Regions from separate parts of the Clostridium budayi genome, predicted to be linked through region 1. Evidence: riboswitches for the same ligand, from Rfam matches in the RefSeq annotation. Region 1 holds a riboswitch; the other holds the start of a gene.

Region 1 (7,528 bases):
AGTAAAAAACTTAAGTTTTCTAATTCTTCCTTAGAGAAATTATTTAAACAAATACTATCTATTTCATTAACTATAGATTTTAAAGCTCCACATGCTTTTGTCCCTTTATCCGTTAAATAAATTCTTGAAACTCTTTGATCTTTTTCATCAGGAGTTTTTATTATAAACCCAGATTTTTCAAGCCTTTTTATCATTACAGTAATAGTTGCAGGTTTTAGGTTAAGTTTACTTGCAATGTCCTTTTGACTTAATCCTCCATGATGATGCAAAGCATACAACAGAGGGGGTTGTCCTGGATATAAGCCTTCTTTTTCTAAATTAGAATGACTTAAAGAAAAATGTAATCTAACAACTTCACCTAAAAGACGGTGAAAAGAAAATTCTTCATCTAATTTCATAAAAAAATCTCCTTTCGCAAATTAATTAGACGACTAATTGTTTTTATATTGTAATACTATTTTATACAAAAAACAAGCTTTATTGCTATTAAATTTTAAAGTTTTTATATTAATTTAATAAATAGTTAATTTATATAAAAATTTTAATAAAATGTAAATGGTTTATATGATAATATATTATATGAATTTAATTTATGGAGTAGGTAAATATGAATTATGTATATATTATAAAGTGTAATGATAATTCTCTTTATACTGGATGGACAAATGATTTAGAAAAAAGATTTAAAAACCACGAAGAAGGAAAGGGAGCTAAGTATACTAGAGGAAGGAGACCATTAGAATTAGTTTATTTTGAGGAATATGAAACTAAAGTCCAAGCTATGAAAAGAGAATATGAAATCAAAAAAATGAGTAGAGAAAAAAAGATTAGATTAATTAGCAAAAAATAATTTTGTGGAATAATATGTAGTATATTGTAATTTCTGATTATGTTGTATTGAAAAAAGATAGACAAACTTAAAAATTGTGATAAAATTAGTACGAAGGTATAAAGTACAAGAAAAAGGAAGTGAATACTATAGAGACAATAGAATTAAAAAATTAAAAGCGCCAGAACTTAAGAGCGCCTAAAGCAAATCAAAGATTTGGAGGAGAAGATAGGAAACTTAGAGATCATTACATTCTCTCTGAGTAAGTTCGCCTAAGCCAAATCGAAGATTTGGAGGCTCACTTAAGTTGACGAGGTTGGGAGTTATCGAACTTTTCGGCGGGTGCCCCACGGTATCGCACTACCGTTAACGATTGGCAAAACTATGGAGCGATTCGTAGTACAAATCCAATCTGGTGTTAAAACCTTCATTTTAAGGTTTTTATAGTCCTAGGATTATTATGCCTATTTTTACTTTAGCTAGGAGAAAATCTTAAAGAGGAAAAAACTAAATATGATTATACGAGCAAAAGGAAGGAAGAAATTTTATGTGCGGAATAGTAGGATATGTTGGTAAAGGAAAGGCAACAGATTTTTTAGTAGAAGGATTATCAAAGCTTGAGTATAGAGGTTATGATTCAGCAGGAGTTGCTGTATTAATAGATGATGTTATAAATGTTAGAAAGCAAAAAGGTCGTTTAGCTAATTTAGAAGAAAGCTTAGATAAAAATCCTATGAATGGAAACATTGGAATTGGACACACTAGATGGGCAACTCATGGAGAACCATCTGACATTAATTCACATCCACATTTAAGTTCAAAAGGAGATATAGCTGTTGTTCATAATGGAATAATAGAAAATTATATTGAACTTAGAGATTTCTTAAAAGAAAAAGGATGTACTTTTGTTTCTGAAACAGATACTGAGGTTATTCCAAACCTTATAGAATATTACTATAAAGGAGATTTATTTGAAGCAGTAGTTAAGGCATCAAAGGAATTACAGGGAAGTTTTGCAATTGGAGTTATTTCTAATCATGAACCAGACAAGCTTATTGCTGTAAGACATGATAGTCCATTAATAGTTGGATTAAAGGAAGATGAGAACTTTATAGCTTCAGATATACCAGCAGTTTTAAATTACACTAGAAACGTATATCTTTTAGAAGACGATGAATTTGTTATCATGACAAGTGAAGGAGTAAAGCTTGTTGATGAAAACGGTAATGATATAGATAAAGAAGTATTTAATGTAACATGGAATGAAGATGCAGCTGAAAAGGGTGGATTTGATTCATTTATGTTAAAAGAAATACACGAACAGCCAAAAGCTATAAGAGATACTATGACTTCAAGAGTGTCAATGGAACACGACATAGTATTTGATGACTTTAAAATATCAAAAGAAGAATTACAAGGTATTGATAGAATATATATGGTAGCTTGTGGAACAGCATATCATGCAGGACTTATGGGTAAATACTCAATAGAAAAGCTTGCAAGAATACCTGTTGAAGTTGATATAGCATCAGAATTTAGATATAGAAATCCATTAGTAACTGAAAAATCACTTGTTATTGTATTAAGTCAATCAGGGGAAACAGCAGATACATTAGCTGTTTTAAGAGATTGCAACAAAATTGGAGCTAAGACTTTAGCTGTTACAAATGTTGTTGGAAGTACAATTTCAAGAGAAGCTGACTATGTTATATATACAATGGCAGGTCCTGAAATTTCAGTTGCATCAACAAAAGCTTATACAACTCAAGTAGTTATAATGCATACAATTGCAATGTATTTTGCAGAGTTACTTGGAAAGGTAAGCAAAGAAGAAATTGAAGAATTAAAGAAAGAACTATTATTAATTCCAGAAAAAATAGAAGAAGTTTTAAAAGATCAAGAAGGTATTAAAGCTATTGCAGAAGAAGTTAAAGATGAAGATGACATATTCTTCTTAGGAAGAGGTATGGACTTTGCTTTAGCACTTGAAGGATCATTAAAACTAAAAGAAATTTCATATATTCATTCAGAAGCTTATGCTGGAGGGGAATTAAAGCATGGACCAATAGCTTTAATTGAAGAAGGAACAAAAGTTATTTCAGTTTTAACTCAAAGCGACTTAATGGATAAGATGATTAGTAATGTTGTTGAAATCAAATCAAGAGGAGCAAAAAACTTTGGTATTACATTTAAATCAAAGGAAAAAGCTCAAGGTGTGTTAGATAAGGCTATATTTATACCAGAAGCTAATGATATGTTTGCACCAATCCTTGCAGCAGTAGAATTACAACTATTAGCTTATTATGTTGCAAGCTTTAAGGGATTTGATATAGACAAGCCTAGAAACTTAGCTAAATCTGTAACTGTTGAATAAGATTAATTATTTTGGAAAGTATTGAATAATAATCCCCTATAATTAGAGGGTATATGGTATCAGAAAGAAAAGTTAAAAGGAGAGAAATTTATGAAGGAAGAAATAATAGGATTATTAAATGAATACAAAGAAACTGAAAAGTGTTTAAATATGGGGTTAGAATGGCTACCAGATAACGATTTTGCAAAAGCAAAACTAGAAGTTATTAAGGTTATAATTGAAGATCTTGAAAACTTACGTGATAAGGTAGTTGATAAAATATAAATGTTAATTATGTGCACTCTTAATAAAAGAGTGCACTTTTTTATTTTAGAAAGATAATATATGTATTAGCTAATATATAATAAAATAAGTAAAATAATTTTAATTAGCATTATTTTCGTTTTTAAAAATATTAATATTTATATATTAGAAGTAGTAATTATGTTTGTATTTATACTATTAGTTGTAAGAATAATATATCAAGTAAAAAGGGTGGAAAATAGAAGTGTATAAACGAAAAATTTATAATAAATTAAAATATATTGTAAATTTTACCACATTGATATAAAATAGTAGTATGTGACATAACTATGGGAATAATATGAATTTGTGAGGGGTGCAAGGTATGCAAAACATTCAAGATATGTTAAATAAGCTTGAACTTATGTTAGTAGGTTTAAAGCAGATGAAGATTAATATTGTATTTACGTGGTTTCCAAAAATGAATAAAGACGAAGTCTTAAAAGCTATATCTGAATCACCAAAATTTAAAATAGAAGGTGATGTTGTATCTTTAAAGAGTGAAACTGAAATTTATGAAGAAGAACTACAAAAAGATATACTTAAAGAATTAATGGATGATGAAGATCAAGTAGAAGATATATTAGATTATGATGATGATATAGAACTTTTAGAAGTTTCTATTGATGAAGATAATATAGTAGAAATAGATATGTCAAAAGATATAATAGAAGATATAGAAGTTTCAGAAGAAGATGAAGATGTTACTCTTCAAAGTAAAGATATAGATAATATATGGGCTAATGTTCAAGAATTAGCAAAAGAAGTTTCAGGAGAAAGCACTACTGGAAACGAAGGAGACAGCGACTTAGAATTAAATAATAATTCTATAGAAAATGTTTCTGTAGCTACAGAAATAAATGAGTTAGAAAAAGATGTTAATGAAGTAGAAAAAATAGTAGAGAAAACTGTTGTAGTTAAGGATACTTCAGAGTTAAAGGGATCTGATATTGAATATAGTGAATTAATTAGATTAATTTCAGAATATAATCATGAAGTTCAGCATAAGATAGAAACTACAGATGAAAATAAATATGAAAATAAAGAGAAAGCTATAATTAAGTTCTATGAGAATAAGTATATAGTAAAGGTTAAAGAAAATAATACTGATATAAATGCAAATATATTCTCATTAATTCATAAGAAAAAAGGAATGGAAGTTGCATACTTAGTTGTTAGTGAAACTTTAGATTCTAAAATACTTAACTTTATGCTAGAAAATTATGAAGATGAAGTAGTTTATTTCTGCCCAATACAAGGATGTGAAGTGGAATTTGAAGTAGATTTAAATGAATTCTATTTGAAAGAAACAAGCAAAATCTTTGATAAGTACTTAGAGCGTTATGTTATAACAGAAGAAAATGCATGCGTTATTAAAAAAGGTGAGATTGTTATAGGAAGATAAAATTAAATAAATCTTATTAAGAGTGGTGGAGGGACTGGCCCTATGAAACCCAGCAACCTATATTAAGAACTTATATTTAGTATTTAATATGTGGTGCTAAATCCTGCGGTTTGTTAAACTGATAGATAAGAGAATAAAGAATTTAGTGAATTAAGCACTAGAGATTTGTTCTCTAGTGCTTTAATTTTATATATAAACAAAGGGTGATGATTTAAATATGAAAAAAGAACTTAGAAAAGAGATAATAAAAAAGAGAGATGAGCTAGATTGCATGGAAAAAGCAATTAAAGATAAAAAAATAATAGAAAAGTTAAAAGATACTAAAGAATATAAAGAGGCAAAGGAATTTTTTATTTATATTGGATTTGGTTCTGAAATAAATACGAAAATATTAATAGAAGATGCACTTAAGGATGGAAAGGAAGTATATGTACCTAAGGTTATAAAAAAAGAGATGGTATTTATAAAAATCAACAGTTTAGAGAATTTAGTCACAAGTAGTTATGGAATATTAGAACCAATTGGGGATAAGAGTAACTTTAATGTTGATAATTTAGGTTTAATTGTAATGCCAGGATTAGCTTTTGATAAACAAGGGAATAGACTAGGATATGGTGGAGGATATTATGATAAATTTTTAAGCAGTAATAAAATTGATGCTAAGAAAATAGCATTAGCTTATGAATTTCAAGTATTAGATAAAGTTCCTAGTGAAGAACATGATATTAAAATAGATTCAATAATAACGGAGGATAAGAAGATAGAGATAAGTAATAAATAATAAATAATAAAAATTAAGGGGGCAAAATTTATGAAAAGAGAATTTAAAAAGGGAACTATATGCGTACAAGGAGGCTATAATCCAGGTAATGGAGAGCCTAGAGTACTTCCTATTTATCAAAGTACAACTTACAAGTATGATGATCCAGATTTTGTTGAAGGATTATTTAATCTTGAGAATGAAGGTCATCTTTATTCAAGAATATCTAATCCAACAGTTTCAGCATTAGAAGAAAAGTTTGCATTACTAGAAGGTGGAGTTGGGGCAGTTGCAACTTCTAGTGGACAGGCAGCAGCGTTGACTGCAATATTAAATATTTGTAAGGCTGGTGACCATATAGTTTCTGCATCAACATTGTATGGTGGAACTGTAAATCTATTTAAGGTTAATTTAAAGAAGATGGGGATTGATGTAACCTTCGTTGATCCTGATGATAGTGAAGATAATATTATTAAAGCGGCGAATGAAAATACAAAGATTATATATGGCGAAACTATAGGAAATCCAGGACTTAATATATTAGATTTTGATAAGTTTTCAAAAGTAGCAAAGAAATTAGATGTACCTTTTATAGTTGATAACACTGTAGCAACACCTATTCATTGCAATCCATTAAAATTAGGAGCAAATATTGTTATACACTCAACTTCAAAATATGCAGATGGTCATGCACAAGCATTAGGTGGAATTATTGTAGATGGTGGAAACTTTAATTGGGATAATGGTAAATTTAATGAATTTGTAGAGCCAGATCCAAGTTATCATGGATTAAGCTATGTAAAGACATTTAAAGAAGCTGCTTATATAACAAAATTAAGAGTAACACTTATAAGAGATTTAGGAGGAATTCAAACTCCGTTTAATGCATATTTAACAAATCTAGGATTAGAAACGTTAGAACTTAGAATGGAAAGGCATTCAAAAAATGCATTAGATATAGCCAAGTGGCTTAGTAATCATCCAAAAATAACTTGGGTTAATTATCCTTACTTAGAAGGTAGTGCAGAGTATGAAAAGGCACAAAAATACCTAAATGGAGGAGCAAGTGGAATTTTAACATTTGGAGTAAAGGGAGGTATCCCTGCAGCTAAAACTTTAATGAAAGAATTAAAGTTAGTTGCACTTGTTGTTCATTTAGGAGATGCAAGAACTTCATTGTTACATCCAGCAACAACTACTCATAATCAATTAAATGAAGATGAACAAAGAGCTGCTGGGGTAGCTCCTGATTTAATAAGATTTTCAGTAGGGATTGAACGAGTAGAGGATATAATAGCAGATTTAGATAGAGCTTTAGATAAGATTGAAATTTAAATAAAAAAACAGTGCTTTTAAAAGCACTGTTTTTTTATTAAAGGTCTTTATTTAAGATTTCTAATAATAATCTTGACTTGAATGCTTCGTAATTCATTGAACCTTCATCATCATTCTTTCTGCTTCTTACAGAAACTTCATTGTTAGCCATTTCTTTTTCACCAACAACTAAGATGTAAGGAGTTCTTTCAAGTCTTGCTTCTCTTATCTTGTATCCAAGTTTTTCAGCTCTGTAGTCTCCTTCAACTCTTACGCCATTATTTCTTAAATCTTTAACGATTTTTTCAGCGTAGTCATTGTACTTATCTGATAATGGAAGAACTTTTGCTTGAACTGGTGCAAGCCAAGTTGGGAATGCTCCTGCATATTTTTCAATAAGCATTGCAAGTGTTCTTTCATAACATCCGATTGATGATCTGTGGATGATGTATGGACGTTTCTTTTCTCCATCTTTATCAATGTAAGTCATGTTGAATCTTTCAGCTAGAGCGAAGTCTATTTGAACAGTTATAATAGTATCTTCTTTTCCGTGAACGTTCTTGA
Region 2 (7,528 bases), 360 kb from region 1:
TTTTTTCTAAAGAAAAACTTCCATCTACATAAACAGTTAACCCTTCATCTGCAATAAAACTTTCTTCTTTTTCTAATTTTGATGAAGATTTTTTTGATTTAGCACTACTTCCAGTTGTATTTATAAGAATAAATTCTTTTGCTTCATCTAATGTTTTAAAACTTTTATAAATAGCTCCACTACATCCTATAACTTCTTTTTTACACTCGTCCCAAGAAGTTAAAATTTTAGGAACTCCTGATTTTCCTTTAAATACTGAATAATATTTTGCCATAATAGTCTCCTTTTGAATTTATAATAACTTTATAAAGTTGCAACTTCTTGAGCTATATTATAAATTTTATCTATATTTTTTGCACCTGTAAAATTAGTTACATATTCTATTCCATTTTTTAATACTAAAATTAATTCATTTTTTCCTGACCAATTTTCAACAAGTACATTAAAAGGAACATCTGTTGCAATTCTATTTAATGCAAAGAAAATAACTGCTAGATCATCTATTGTTCCTATAAAAGGTATATTATTTGGTATCATATCTGTTGGACATATTATATATGCTATTGAACCTGATACTGCAAGTTTTGTTTTTATAGGTACTCTATTATCTTTTAATAATCTAAAAATAAGCGCAACTAAGTCTGGTATTAAAAATAAATAATCTGAGTACACCTTAGCATTATCAGGTAATTTTTCTTCAATTTTTTCTTTAGTAGTATCTCTACCTACTGTATAATAATCTTCTTTTTTCTTAGTATTTTCTATTATCTTTTCATATTCTATATTTTCTTCTAATTCATTATCTTCTCTATTTTCATATACTAAGTTTTCTTCTTTTTCTTCTATATTATTAACAGAAGCCTTATCTTCTACACACTCTTTTATATTTTCACTCTTTTCTTCTGTATTTAATTTTGATAAATCTAAATTTATATTTGAAACTTCTGCTGCTACAGTATTTTCTTTTATATAAACATCTTTCACATTAATTTTTATAAATGGGAATCTTTCTAATATTTTATTAATATCAACAGTGATTACATCTTTATTTGTATGTATTCCAATATCTCCAATAACTTTTATTAATGTTTTTAAAGCTAAACTTCTAAATATTCTAAATATACCTAGCTTGTACACTTTTAATTTAGAAAGTTTTCCTACAACTTTACCATTAACTACATTTAATTCATCTATTAAAAGCTTAAAATCTATTTTTATTCCTTTTTTAAAGCTTCCTTTTATTTCTACACCATTATCTATCGTAACTTCATTAAGCGTTAATCCATTAATATTAACAAAGTCATTTATTATACTTAAAATATCTTGTCCTGTTAAATTTACACAAACTTTTGATATCTTCATTACCCTTCCCTCCAAAAAATAGTTTATTCTCTTTATTTTACCCTTTTATGTTTCTAATGTAAATTAATATACTACCTAATAATATCTACAAAAAATTAAAAGGTAGCTAAAAATAGCTACCTTTTATATAATACTTCTTCATTAAAATACTGGAATTACTGCTCCATCGTATTTTTCATTTATAAAGTTTTTAACATCTTCTGAAGTTAAAGCTTCTGTTAAATCCTTTATCTTTTGGCTATCCTTATCTGATTCTTTTACAGCAATTATATTTGAGTATGGTTCTGCTGCTTTAGAATCTTTATCTTCTACAATTAATGCATCTTTTTCAACTGAGAAACCTGAATCGATAGCATAATTCCCGTTAATTACAGCAGCATCAACATCTTCAACAGTTCTTGGAATTGATGCAGCTTCTAATTCTCTAAACTTTAAATTTTTACTGTTCTCTGTTATATCTTTAGGTGTTATAAGTTCTCCGTCCTTTAATTTTATAATACCATTTGCTTCTAGAAGTCTTAATGCCCTTGCTTCGTTTGAAGGATCGTTTGGTATTGCTATAGTAGCTCCGTCTTTTAACTCATTTATATTTTTTAATTTCTTTGAGTATAAACCAAGTGGCTCTAAATGTACTTTAGCTGTATATGTTAATCCTAAATTTTCTGATTTATTTTGTTCATTCAAATATGGAATGTGTTGGAAGAAGTTTGCATCTAAGCTTCCTTCTGATAATGCTTTATTTGGAGTTACATAATCAGTAAATTCTTTTATTTCAAGCTTATATCCCTTTTCCTCTAATTTAGGTTTTATATGTTCTACAATTTCTTTATGAGGAACTGGTGTAACACCTATTGTTATAGTCTTATCGTCCCCTTTACTATTTCCACCACAACCTACTAACGCTAATGATAATACTCCTACTAATATTGATGATATTATTGTTCTTTTTTTCATATTAAAATCCCCCTTTTTATTTTTTCACTTATTGCTTTTATACTTATTATTTTGAAAGTCTTTTATAAAAATAATTTCCTAGACTTTGTAGCCCCTGAACTATAATTATTAATAATATTACTGTTACAATCATGTAATCTGTTTGGTATCTATGATAACCATATCTTATAGCAACATCTCCAAGTCCACCTGCACCTATTGCCCCTGCCATTGCTGAATATCCAATTACACTAATTATAGTTAAAGTTAATCCTGAAACTATTGATGGTACTGCTTCTTTAAGCATAACTTTAAATATTATTTGACTATCTGATGCACCAAAAGATTTTGCAGCTTCTACAACTCCTTTGTCCACCTCTCTTAATGCACTTTCTATAATTCGTGCAATAAAAGGTGCTGTTGCTATAGTTAATGGAACTATCATTGCTTCTTTTCCAACAGTTGTTCCAACTATTATTCTGCTTAGTGGGAATACTGCAACCATAAGTATTACAAATGGAAAGCTTCTTAATATATTAACTATAAAATCTAGTACACTATATATTCCTTTGTTTGGTTTTAATCCATCTTTAGCTGTTAAAGTTAAAGCTATTGCAATAATGAATCCAACTATAAGAGCAAAAAATGTTGATAAAAAAACCATATATCCTGTTTCCCACGTAGCTTTTAATATTTCTTCAAACATTTATAATACCTCCCACTGAACATTTTTTTCTTTTAGATAATTAAATATAATATCTTTGTCTTCATCATTTATATTTATAACTAAATTTCCTAGAACACTTTCTCTAAACCTTTCTAGCTTGCCCCATACTATTGAAAAATCTACATTTGTGTCTCTTGCCATTTTAGTTATAAGTGCATTTTCTGATGAATCTTTTGGGAAAAATATTTTTATATTTATTCCGCTCTCTGGTAATAGGTCTATATCATTTTCTCCAAGGAATTTTTTAAGCGAAACTCCTGGCTTTAAAAATAATTCTTCAGCCCTGCCTTGTGCTTTAATTTTTCCCCCTTCTAAAAGTGTTATTTTTTCACAAACTTCTTTTACCACCTCCATTTGGTGAGTTACCATTACTATAGTTATCCCAATTTCTTTATTTATTTTTAAAATTAATGATAGTATGTCCTTAGTTGTTTTAGGATCTAATGCTGAGGTAGCTTCATCACAAAACAGTATACTTGGTTTTAATGCTAATGCTCTTGCAATTGCAACTCTTTGCTTTTGACCACCACTTAATTCTGACGGCATACTTTTAATTTTATTTTCTAAATCTACAAGCTTTAGTAATTCTAAAACCCTCTCCTTAACTTGTTCTTTTTTATATCCCCAAAGTTCTAATGGAAGTGCTATATTTTCATACACATTTTTTCTTTCTAATAAGTTAAAATTTTGAAATATCATTCCGATATCTTTTCTAAGTTCTCTTATTTCTAGTTTGTTTAAATCCTTAATTTCCTTATCCTTTATTAAAATACTTCCTGTATCATAGCTTTCTAATCCATTTAAACATCTTAAAAGCGTTGATTTACCAGCTCCACTATGACCTATTATTCCGTATATCTCTCCTTTTTTAACTTCTAAGGATATATCTTTTAAAACTTCTATCTCCCCAAATTTCTTTTTTAAATTTTTAACCTTTATCATATACTTAAAGCCCCCTTTTTTAGAAAATAAAAAATGCACTAGAGAATAAATCTCTAGTGCATGAAACGTTCCTTGCCCTATTAATGTATTCCCTTATCTATCAGATATTAAATCTGCAGGATTTAGCACCACACTAAAATAACAATTTAAATATAAAATATATTTAAACCTTGCTATTAATTTAGCAGGTTGCTGGGCTTCATAGGGCCAGTCCCTCCACCACTCTTGATAAGAATTCGATATTTTATTTTGTAAATAAATAATTTAATTTGAAATTTTATCCATAAACTACTTATATATAATATATTATGTTTTTAATACTTTGTCAATAACCTTTTATAAAAAATTTTTATATAATAATTTTTTATATTAGTTTTTAAAAATAATATAATTTTATATCTTTAGTCTTATAAAGCATCTGCCTTTCTAATGTGTTATTTATCATTAATCTATGTATAACTGATACTTATTGTTCATCATATTTTAGTAAATATTAAAATTTCTCTACGTCCCATAAAATATCTATAATTTCTCCCTCAGCATTATCATCTATAAATTCTAATATTTTCTCCTTCATACTATCTGCTATTTTATTATTTCCACAAATTGATGAAAGTCCTATTGTAATTAACTTATGATTATCCATATTATCTACTTCACCAAGGGAAATATTAAATTTATTTTTAAGCCTTTGACTTATGCTTCTAACTATCATTCTTTTTTCTTTTAAAGAATTAACCCATTCACTTCTTATTGTTATTTTCATAAGTAATATGTACATTTTCCCACCTCAAGCTTTACATAATTTGTATTTAATATATGCTCTATATTCTTATAATATTCCATATTTTTATTTATATAAATCATATTAACTTTAATTTATTTCTTTAATTAATCTATAGTGAAAAAGCCTAAGAATTCATTTTAAATTCTTAGGCTTTTTCACTATCTTAACATATAATTAAAATTGTAAAACAAATAATTACATAGTTGCAATTACTTCAATTTCAACTGGAGCATCTAGTGGTAGTTTAGCCACTTGAACACAACTTCTTGCTGGTGGTTTCCCCTCAAAGAAAGTAGCATAAACTTCATTAACTGCTGCAAAATCGTTTAAATCTTTAACGAATACAGTAGTTTTAACAACCTTATCCATACTTGTTCCAGCTTCTTCTAATATGTTTTTAATGTTTGTTAGACTTTGTTTAGTTGCCTTCTTAATTTCAGTAACTAGTTCTTTTGTTTCAGGGTTTATTGGAATTTGTCCTGATGTAAAAATCATATCTCCAATCTTGATAGCTTGTGAATATGGTCCTAATGCTTCTGGCGCATTTTTTGTATTGATTACTGTTTTTACCATAGTAAATTCCCTCCTTTTATATCTTCCATTTTCATTATAGAATTTTTTTCTACAAATGTCTAAATATTTTTATAATTTATTATTTTCCTTTTTTATGAAAATGTTATAATAATTGTGAGGATACAAAAGAGAGAGGTGTTTTTATGAATTTAGATAATATAAGGGTAGCTAAAGAACATATTAAAGATGTGGTAGTTAAAACTCCACTTCTTCATAGCAATTTCTTCTCAAAGCAAAGTAATAATAATGTTTATATGAAATGTGAAAATTTACAGCTTACTGGAGCTTATAAGCTAAGAGGAGCATTAAATAAAATGATGAGTTTAAGCGATGAAGAAAAAGAAAAAGGAGTTGTCTGCTCTTCTGCTGGAAATCATGCACAAGGAGTTGCATATGCAGCTAATCTTATGGGAATAAAAGCTACTATAGTTATGCCAACTACTACACCTTATTTAAAAGTAAAATCTACTAAAGATTTAGGTGGAAACGTTATTTTACATGGCTCTGTTTATGATGATGCATATAGTTACGCTAAAAAGTTAGAAGAAGAAAAGGGATATACTTTCTTACATCCTTTTAATGATCTTAATGTAATATATGGTCAAGGTACAATCTCATTAGAAATATTAGAAGACTTAAAGGATGTTGATGTAATAGTTTGTCCAATCGGTGGCGGTGGACTTATAAGTGGAGTTGCACTTGCTGCTAAAGGTATAAATTCAAATATTAAAATAATTGGAGTTCAAGCAGCTGGTGCTAATGCTATGGAAACTAGTTTTCATCTTGGCAAATTAACACCCCTTACTTCTGTAAATACAATTGCAGATGGAATTGCTGTTAAATCTCCTGGAGATATTACATTCTCAGTAATAAAAGAATATGTTGATGAAATTATCACAGTAACTGATGATGAAATCGTTGATGCATTTTTAGCTCTTAGTGAAAAACATAAATTAATTGCTGAAGCTTCAGGTGCAGCATCACTTGCAGCTCTTTCAAAGCTTAATTTTGAAGGTAAAAATATTGTTTCTATAATAAGTGGTGGAAATATTGATATGCTTACTATAACTTCTTTAATAAATAGTGGTTTAGTTTCTCGTGGACGTCTGTTCTGCTTCTCTATAGAGCTTCCAAACATTCCAGGAGAACTAAATAGAATTACTCATATTCTTAAAGAATTAAATGCAAATGTTGTAAAACTTGAACATAATCAATTTAAAGCTGTAAATAAACTTAAAAATACTCTACTTGAAGTTACAGTAGAAACTAATGGTTATGAACATATAGATACAATAAAAAATAGATTTACATCTGATGGTTATTTAATAGAACAATTATACTAAATATAAAAAGATTGAAACTAAATTTAGTTTCAATCTTTTTATTTATAAATTACTTTTACATTTAAGTCCACAGGTTTCAAGCTTGTCCTCTAAATCTCTATAATCAAATGGATTATGAAGCATTGCTTTAATGAATAATTGTGGATATGAACCTTTTAAATGTCTCATATATCTACACCATATTTTTGTAAGTTGTTCATATGCTACATTTAAATCTTTCTCTATATGATTATTATCACAACAGTCACATATTAAATTATAATATCTATCATCAAACTCTTCTAATAGATGAAATAAAGACATTAGTAAGTCTGAAAATACTTCATGTTCCATTAAAGTTGGATTTCCTATAAAAGAAATTAACATATCTTTTTTATTTCTAAGTATATCTTTAATTCTATTTACATCTACTTTGTTGACATCAATTGAAAAATTATGTTCTTTTATTGTATGTTCAAGTTCCTTAAACTCTGTCTTTCCCCACTCTTTATCAACAAGCGCAATTTTAGATAAATTGGAAATATTTCTATCTCCTTTTGCAAGTTCTTCTAAAAGATCTGAACCAAATTCTGAAAAGAATACTCCTTTTATCATATTTAATTTTTCCATGTTATGAACTTTTTCTCTACTTGCTAGAAGTTTTTCAATAACAAATGCTGTAAAAAAAACATCCATTGGAATAAATGCAATATCTGCAAATAAGAAAATTAAAGTATGATGTAAATCCCTAAATGTTAAGTAATGAAGATAGTGTAAAAATATAGATAATAAAATTAAACCACTTCCAATTAAAATGGTCTCTTTTTTATGTTTTTTCATAAAATCTCTCTCACCCTTTGCTTAATATATTATTTTTTTGAA

The links. Region 1 has a riboswitch for S-adenosylmethionine ahead of ACZ5TJ_RS13660 (5-formyltetrahydrofolate cyclo-ligase). Riboswitches for the same ligand answer to the same signal wherever they lie in the genome.
Region 2: linked by a shared signal. The riboswitch ahead of ACZ5TJ_RS11825 (methionine ABC transporter ATP-binding protein) and the one ahead of ACZ5TJ_RS13660 (5-formyltetrahydrofolate cyclo-ligase) in region 1 are both predicted to bind S-adenosylmethionine.

Annotation. Positions count from the first base shown of each region.
Region 1 covers NZ_AP042456.1:2,822,207-2,829,734, reverse strand. The annotation lists gene ACZ5TJ_RS13685 (MarR family winged helix-turn-helix transcriptional regulator) at 1-398, opposite strand, end outside; gene ACZ5TJ_RS13680 (GIY-YIG nuclease family protein) at 608-850, shown strand; gene glmS (glutamine--fructose-6-phosphate transaminase (isomerizing)) at 1,377-3,203, shown strand; gene ACZ5TJ_RS13670 (hypothetical protein) at 3,294-3,467, shown strand; gene ACZ5TJ_RS13665 (hypothetical protein) at 3,811-4,890, shown strand; SAM riboswitch class I at 4,901-5,022, shown strand; gene ACZ5TJ_RS13660 (5-formyltetrahydrofolate cyclo-ligase) at 5,108-5,671, shown strand; gene ACZ5TJ_RS13655 (O-acetylhomoserine aminocarboxypropyltransferase/cysteine synthase family protein) at 5,702-6,985, shown strand; gene thrS (threonine--tRNA ligase) at 7,023-7,528, opposite strand, start outside.
Region 2 covers NZ_AP042456.1:2,461,468-2,468,995, forward strand. The annotation lists gene ACZ5TJ_RS11805 (ribonuclease H1 domain-containing protein) at 1-274, opposite strand, end outside; gene ACZ5TJ_RS11810 (YkvA family protein) at 304-1,362, opposite strand; gene ACZ5TJ_RS11815 (MetQ/NlpA family ABC transporter substrate-binding protein) at 1,504-2,316, opposite strand; gene ACZ5TJ_RS11820 (methionine ABC transporter permease) at 2,363-3,001, opposite strand; gene ACZ5TJ_RS11825 (methionine ABC transporter ATP-binding protein) at 3,002-3,964, opposite strand; SAM riboswitch class I at 4,055-4,199, opposite strand; gene ACZ5TJ_RS11830 (DUF503 domain-containing protein) at 4,458-4,745, opposite strand; gene ACZ5TJ_RS11835 (RidA family protein) at 4,947-5,324, opposite strand; gene ilvA (threonine ammonia-lyase) at 5,468-6,667, shown strand; gene ACZ5TJ_RS11845 (hypothetical protein) at 6,710-7,486, opposite strand.